Regions from separate parts of the Leeuwenhoekiella sp. H156 genome, predicted to be linked through region 2. Evidence: riboswitches for the same ligand, from Rfam matches in the RefSeq annotation. Region 2 holds a riboswitch; the other holds the start of a gene.
The links. A riboswitch is a leader RNA that binds a small molecule or an ion and turns the genes downstream of it on or off. The one in region 2 is predicted to bind S-adenosylmethionine.
Positions count from the first base shown of each region.

Region 1: it holds a riboswitch for S-adenosylmethionine, as region 2 does, so the genes downstream of both, ACSSS3_RS16905 (Na+/H+ antiporter NhaC family protein) here and ACSSS3_RS05030 (homocysteine S-methyltransferase family protein) in region 2, are expected to answer to the same signal.

Region 1 covers NZ_CP197499.1:3,981,579-3,984,995, forward strand. The annotation lists gene ACSSS3_RS16895 (DNA cytosine methyltransferase) at 1-748, opposite strand, end outside; gene ACSSS3_RS16900 (nucleoside deaminase) at 993-1,466, opposite strand; SAM-I-IV-variant riboswitch at 1,694-1,791, shown strand; gene ACSSS3_RS16905 (Na+/H+ antiporter NhaC family protein) at 1,837-3,153, shown strand.
Region 2 covers NZ_CP197499.1:1,191,696-1,195,112, forward strand. The annotation lists gene ACSSS3_RS05025 (vitamin B12 dependent-methionine synthase activation domain-containing protein) at 1-955, opposite strand, end outside; gene ACSSS3_RS05030 (homocysteine S-methyltransferase family protein) at 965-1,987, opposite strand; SAM riboswitch class I at 2,109-2,210, opposite strand; gene ACSSS3_RS05035 (carboxymuconolactone decarboxylase family protein) at 2,459-3,043, shown strand; gene ACSSS3_RS05040 (hypothetical protein) at 3,059-3,417, shown strand, end outside.

The DNA of each region.
Region 1 (3,417 bases), 1.6 Mb from region 2:
GCTTTATACCTTGTGGCCAGTCCCTACGATCTCCTCCATCGTGTTTTGTTAATCGAATCCTTTGTAAATTCACTTTACTTAGTCTAGCCGTTGTATGCTGAAAGTCAGTTGTATCAAAATTTCCCGCATCTACTACTGGAAACCTTTCAGAGTTACCAATTGCTTCTCTTACAGTTTTAACATATGATCGATCTTCATTCGGAATGGATATTTTCTTTTTTATCCTGGTAGCCATTAAAACATACCTTCTTCGACTTTGAGGTACACCAAAATATTTTGAATTCAATATGCCATCATCAAAAACATATCCCTCATCAGTTAGAAAGGATTTAAATCGCTCGATGGGGCTTTTTGGGTTTTTATCAAATCCTGGTACATTTTCGATAAATACATAACCTGGTCTGTAAAACTCTACGAATTCTCGAAAATCTTCTAAAAGAAGTCTCGTTTTCTTAGACTTCGACTTATTAGTAGTGATATTAGAATAATACTGACAAGGGCTACAGCCAACAAATATTAGGTTTCTTTGATTTCTTCTAATTTTGAAAAATTTCCCAATTTGCTTTTTATCTAATTTAGAAACATCTGCGTTTAGAAATTTTGCGCTATTGTTAATTTCATAAGTTTCTTTGCAGTTTTTATCTATATCGATGCCACCTAGAACTTCGATTCCAGCTTGTTTAAAACCACATGTAACACCTCCAGCTGAACAAAAAAAGTCAACAGCTTTTAATCTATTTTTTTTCACTACCAACTTTACAGAGTTTTAAAAACGAAAATATGATTTTATTTTTTAAAAGAAGTGATCAGCTTCTCTGACCTATTTAACAATATGATACTAAAATGTTTAAAATACTGAATACCAAACCCCAGCTCTATTCATCCATACTTTTAAATTTTTGAGCAACTCCCCTCTACTCAGCTTTTAATTGATTGAAAAATAATTTATAGTTGAGCTTAAAATGAAAAGCACTTATTCTTCAACATAAATATTAATACTCCACCCTATCCCCTTTTTCCGTCCATTCCTCAAAAGGCTTGATGGCAATCTCGGGAGCCAACTGTTTAAAAGGGATACTGCGCTCGTTGTAGGGTAACTCCAATTCCTTATAGATAAAGGCATCGTCAAAGCCAATGTTTGCCGCATCGGTTTTGGTACTGCCGTAATACACTTTATCGGGGCGTGCCCAGTAGATCGCGCCCAGGCACATCGGGCAGGGTTCGCAGGAGGTATAAATCGTACAGCCGGTAAGCTGAAAGCTATTGAGGTTTTTACAGGCATCGCGTATGGCGGTGACTTCGGCGTGCGCCGTGGGATCATTGGTTGACGTCACTTTATTGTTGCCCTTTCCTATGATTTTTCCGTCCTTCACAATCACGCAGCCAAAGGGTCCGCCCTCGTTGTTTTGCATTCCTTTTAAAGCCGCGTTTACCGCTTCCTGCATAAAGTTTTCGTCTGTCATCATCTCATGTCGTTTGGTGTAAATATAAGGGTTAATCTTATTTTTAGTTTCCAAAGTCCGGTAAACACGCAGTAGTTTATACGCTTTGTGGTTTTATACGCCCTGCTCCATAAAAAGCCCACTTCCCTCCCATCCCCTGTGCGCGCAAACGGGCCGGGGCTTACCTTATCAAAAGATTAACTTTTCAGGATCTTTTAATAGACTTTCCTAAAGTACTTTTGCCGCCTTAAATAAATTATCCAGAATCTCATAAGGGAGATAGCAACCTGCATTAACGAGCAAGGTGCTAAAATAGATAAGCCAATTACCTGGAAACCTTGTTAACACCTCTTTGTAATTCCTGCTATTTCCTGTATTGAGCTAAAAAACAGCTATGGCACAGACTGCGCAGCCTATTCCCAAATTTTCAGCACTATTCCCTTTATTTGTTTTTGTGGGCACTTTTCTGGGTGTGGGCATCTATCAAAATGATTTTTATGCACTTCCTGCTCCCATTGCCGTTATCGCGGGTATTGTAGTCGCGTTTATCCAATTCAGGCAACCCATCAACACCAAAATAGCGAGCCTTTTACAGGGTTGTGGGGATGATAAAATACTCACCATGTGTTTGATTTATCTGCTTGCCGGTGCTTTTGCAGCGATCACCAACGCCACCGGCAGTGTCGATGCCATTGTCAATCTGGGTCTCGATGCTATTGCGATACAGTATATCTACGTGGGGATTTTTGTTATTGCGGGCTTCCTGTCGGTCTCTACGGGGACATCGGTTGGGGCGATTGTTGCCCTGGCTCCTATTGTGGTGGGTTTTGCGGCCAACAGCAGCGCAGACCTGGCGATTCTATGCGGGGCACTTCTGGGCGGAAGTATGTTTGGAGATAATTTATCGGTGATTTCCGATACGACCATTGCGGCTACCCAGTCGCTGGGGACTAAAATGAGTGCTAAATTTCGACAGAATATTAAAATCGCGATACCCGCAGCACTGGGTACGGTTGCTATTTTGGTTTTTCAGGGACTGGATCTTAGCATTGCCGCCGAAACTGCCGTGAATTATGAATATGACGTACTCAAAATAAGCCCTTATATTTTGGTTATAGTACTTTCTATAGCAGGGCTTAATGTGTTTATCACGCTTTTTCTAGGTGTCCTGGCAGCAGCCATTCTGGGTATTGCCTACGGGGACTTTACGCTGTTGGAATCTACCAAAATTGCCTATGAAGGCTTTACCAATATGACCGAAATCTTCCTTTTGTCGTTACTTACCGGAGGTCTTGCGGCATTGGTTTCGCTTAACGGCGGGATTGCTTTTATTCTGGAAAACATTAAAAAGCTGATTAAAAATAAAAAGACGGCAGAGCTGGGCATTGCTACTTTGGTAAGTAGCATCAATATGGCCATTGCAAACAATACGGTCTCGATCATTATCGCCGGACCTATTGCCAAAAGCATCAACGACGAGTACGCATTAGACCCTAAAAAAACAGCTTCTATACTTGATATTTTTGCCTGTATCACGCAGGGATTGTTGCCTTATGGAGCTCAGGTTTTGATGATTCTGAGTTTTTCAAACGGAAATATCGATTATTTAGACCTGATGTCAAACACCTGGTATCTACTCCTGTTGCTCCTCTACACGCTGCTTTTTATCCTGTTTAATCCTATGCGCAAAGCGAAATCTCAAAGTGTTTAATTCGGTTTTTTTTTAACCGGAATTTTACTGATTTTAAAATCACGAAGTGTTTCAGCATTAGATTTTTTGCGTTTAAAAGGTGTTTTCTTGAAACCAGGTGATTTCTGTTTTGGGAGTACAAACACATTAACTTCTATTTGTATTCCTGTTCTTTTGCCTTGATGCCAAAGAACCAACCCGTCTATTGAGGCGGGCAGGAAAATTGAGAAACTTCAACTTCAATTCAAGTTTCTGTTCTTTTGCCTTGATGCCAAAGAACCAAAA
Region 2 (3,417 bases):
CACTGCCTTTTACGGTTTCGGCAAAATCAAGCAGGCGTTCGGTTGCGTCATCCCTGCGATCCAGAATCACATCTTCAACGTGCTCCAGCAAATCTTTCGGGATGTCGTCATAGACCTCAAGCATCGTTGGATTTACAATCCCGATATTCATCCCGGCCTTTATAGCATGGTAGAGAAATACCGAGTGCATCGCTTCGCGTACGGTATCATTTCCGCGGAAACTAAACGAAACATTACTCACCCCACCACTCACGTGCACGTGAGGCAAATTTTCTTTCACCCAGCGGGTGGCTTCAATAAAGTCAATAGCATTGCGACGGTGCTCCTCCATCCCGGTAGCAACCGGAAAGATATTCAGGTCAAAAATGATGTCTTCCGGCGGAAACTTTACCTGATTAACGAGTATATCATAACTGCGTTTGGTGATTTCAAGTCGGCGCTCGTAATTGTCTGCCTGGCCTACCTCATCAAAAGCCATAACGACCACGGCAGCACCGTAGCGCTTTATCTTTTTGGCGTGGCTAATAAATTCGGCTTCGCCTTCCTTCAAACTGATGGAATTCACAACACATTTGCCCTGCACGACCTGTAAACCCGCCTCGATGATTTCCCATTTAGAACTGTCTATCATAATGGGCACCCGGGCGATATCGGGTTCGGCGGCAATCAGGTTTAGGAAGTTGACCATTGCTTTTTTACCGTCAATAAGACCATCGTCCATATTGACGTCAATGATTTGCGCACCGCCTTCTACCTGATCGCGGGCAATGGCTAGTGCCTCGTCAAATTTCTCCTCATTAATAAGTCTTAAAAACCGGCGTGACCCTGCCACATTGGTTCGCTCACCCACATTCACAAAATTGCTTTCGGGAGTGATGACCAGCGGCTCAAGTCCGCTTAATTTAAGGGGTTTGAAGTTTTTAGTATGCTTAGCTGCCTGTACAGTAGTACTCATAACTGGTTTTTATAAAGCTGCCGTTTGTTCTAATGCGGGCAATGGTCTGGGTTTATAGTCTTTTACAAGATCTGCTATTGCCTTGATGTGTTCTGGTGTGGTACCGCAACAGCCGCCTACGATATTGATAAGCTGTTTATCGAGGTAGGTTTTTATTTGCGCTGCCATTTCTTCTGCGGTCTCGTCATATTCTCCAAAAGCGTTCGGTAAACCGGCGTTGGGATAAGCCGAAATCGCAAAGTCTGATTTGGATGAAACCACTTCGAGATAGGGAGTAAGCTGGTTTGCACCCAAAGCACAGTTGAAGCCAACTGAAAGCAAAGGCATATGGCCTATGGAAATCAGGAAAGCTTCCGCAGTTTGACCGGAAAGTGTTCTTCCGGAAGCATCGGTAATCGTGCCACTTACCATCACAGGCACCTCAATACCGCGCTCGTCTTTTACCTCTTCGATAGCAAAAAGGGCCGCTTTCGCGTTAAGCGTATCAAAAATAGTCTCAACCAAAAGAATATCTACGCCACCGTCTAGCAGTGCCTCGGCCTGTTGCTTGTAGGCTATGCGTAATTCGTCAAACGAAATTGCCCTAAAGCCGGGATCATTTACATCTGGTGACATACTCGCGGTTTTATTGGTAGGTCCCATAGCACCGGCAACAAAACGGGGTTTGTCGGGTTGCTTTTCGGTAAACTCCTGCGCGACTCTCCTGGCGATTTTAGCCGACTCGTAGTTGAGTTCATACACAAACTCCTGCATTCCGTAATCTGCCATTGCAATGGTGGTACCGCTAAAGGTATTGGTCTCTACGATGTCTGCGCCTGCGGCAAAATAGCTGGCGTGTACATTAGCAATCGCCTCGGGTTGGGTGATACTCAACATATCATTATTACCCTGTACCGGGCTGGGCCAGTCTTTAAACCGTTCTCCCCTGAAATCTTCCTCGGTAAACTTGTAACGCTGCAGCATGGTCCCCATGGCGCCGTCCAGTACCAAAATTCGCTCTTTTAAAGCCTGATATAATTTGTCTTTACTCATAATCAATTCGTATAAGCTTGTAGCCTCTCCTCTCGGTTTTAAGCACAGTTAAATCTGCTCAAAACAAAGCGCAAAATTAAGTTATTAAGAAGGCAAAAGAGGAGTTCGTAAAACTCGTTTTTTGTTATCTATCTCAACATATGAGTAGAATGTAGCACCTTCTCCGGGAGGAGGGTTGCTAAGGCTTCATCGGGTCTAATCCCTCTGCCTTTCTTGATAACTGCATTAAATAATGAACTGAACTGCAAAGATTAAAAAACAACGGGAGAATACCCAAATTTTAAGGGATTAATGTTTAAACAATTGAAAAAATACCTGCCTCTTTTTTAGACAAATGGCAATATATGCGGACGAAAAACGCATAAATATACTTGTTAAAAAATCAACTATCTGATTTACAGAGTTGTGTGTTTGATTATTTAAGTTAATTTTGTAGTCCCCATTTTTATAACGAAACGTAACTATTTATCTATGCAAAACGCTACTTATCTGGAATCTAGATTTCCAATTGTGGATTATGAGAATGCCTCTGATGCCGTAAAAGAAATCTATGATGACACAAAACGCACGCTACAAATCCCATTTGTACTAAACTGGTTTAAATGCCAGGGCTCTAATCCCATTTTACTAGCCGGAAATTGGGCTAAATTAAAAGCTACCCTAATGCAGGGTAACGTGCCTAACGTTTTAAAGCAACTCATTATTTACAACGTTTCAAAAAAACGCAATTGCTCCTACTGTGCCGAAGCTCACGGGATTTTTGCAGACAGCATGAGCAATCTGGTTAATGAGACGGCAAACTTTAAAGTGACCGAAAACCTGGATAGCCCCATGATTCCTGAAAGCTTTAGAACTGCTATTAAAGTGGTGACCAAGGCAGCTCTGCACTCTAATCAGATCAACGATGAAGATTTTAAGGCATTAAGCGATGCAGGTTTTGACGAGTCTGAAATTCAGGAATTGATGGCTCAGGCCGATCTGGTTAATATGCTGAATACCCTTGCAGATGTTTCCGGTATTAAGATCGATAACGAATTGATGGAAGCCCAGGCTTAAAACCTTTACATTCCTGTGAATCTATCTTCAGCCAAGTATCGCATTACCTACGAGGCATTTTCCAAGTTATCAGGCAGTCTCAGCAAAGTAGAATCTGTTGAAGAGCTTGGAATTGTTGCTAACAGGCATCTTAAGTATTTGTTTAATTTCAAGATGCTTAGGATTGTTATGCTTTTTAAAAACGAAACTGCTGTAAGTTTTACATTCCTTAAATCGAAAGAACCAAAAATCGTAGATAGCGATGAATTACTCGATTACGAAAAGCAACTGTTTAAAGTAAAAATTCCTCTTTTGAGAGCGCTTAACACAACCGATTTACCAGGTCACGCTACAGCTCTTTATGAAAACTGGAATAAGCCAAAATTATGGGGCTG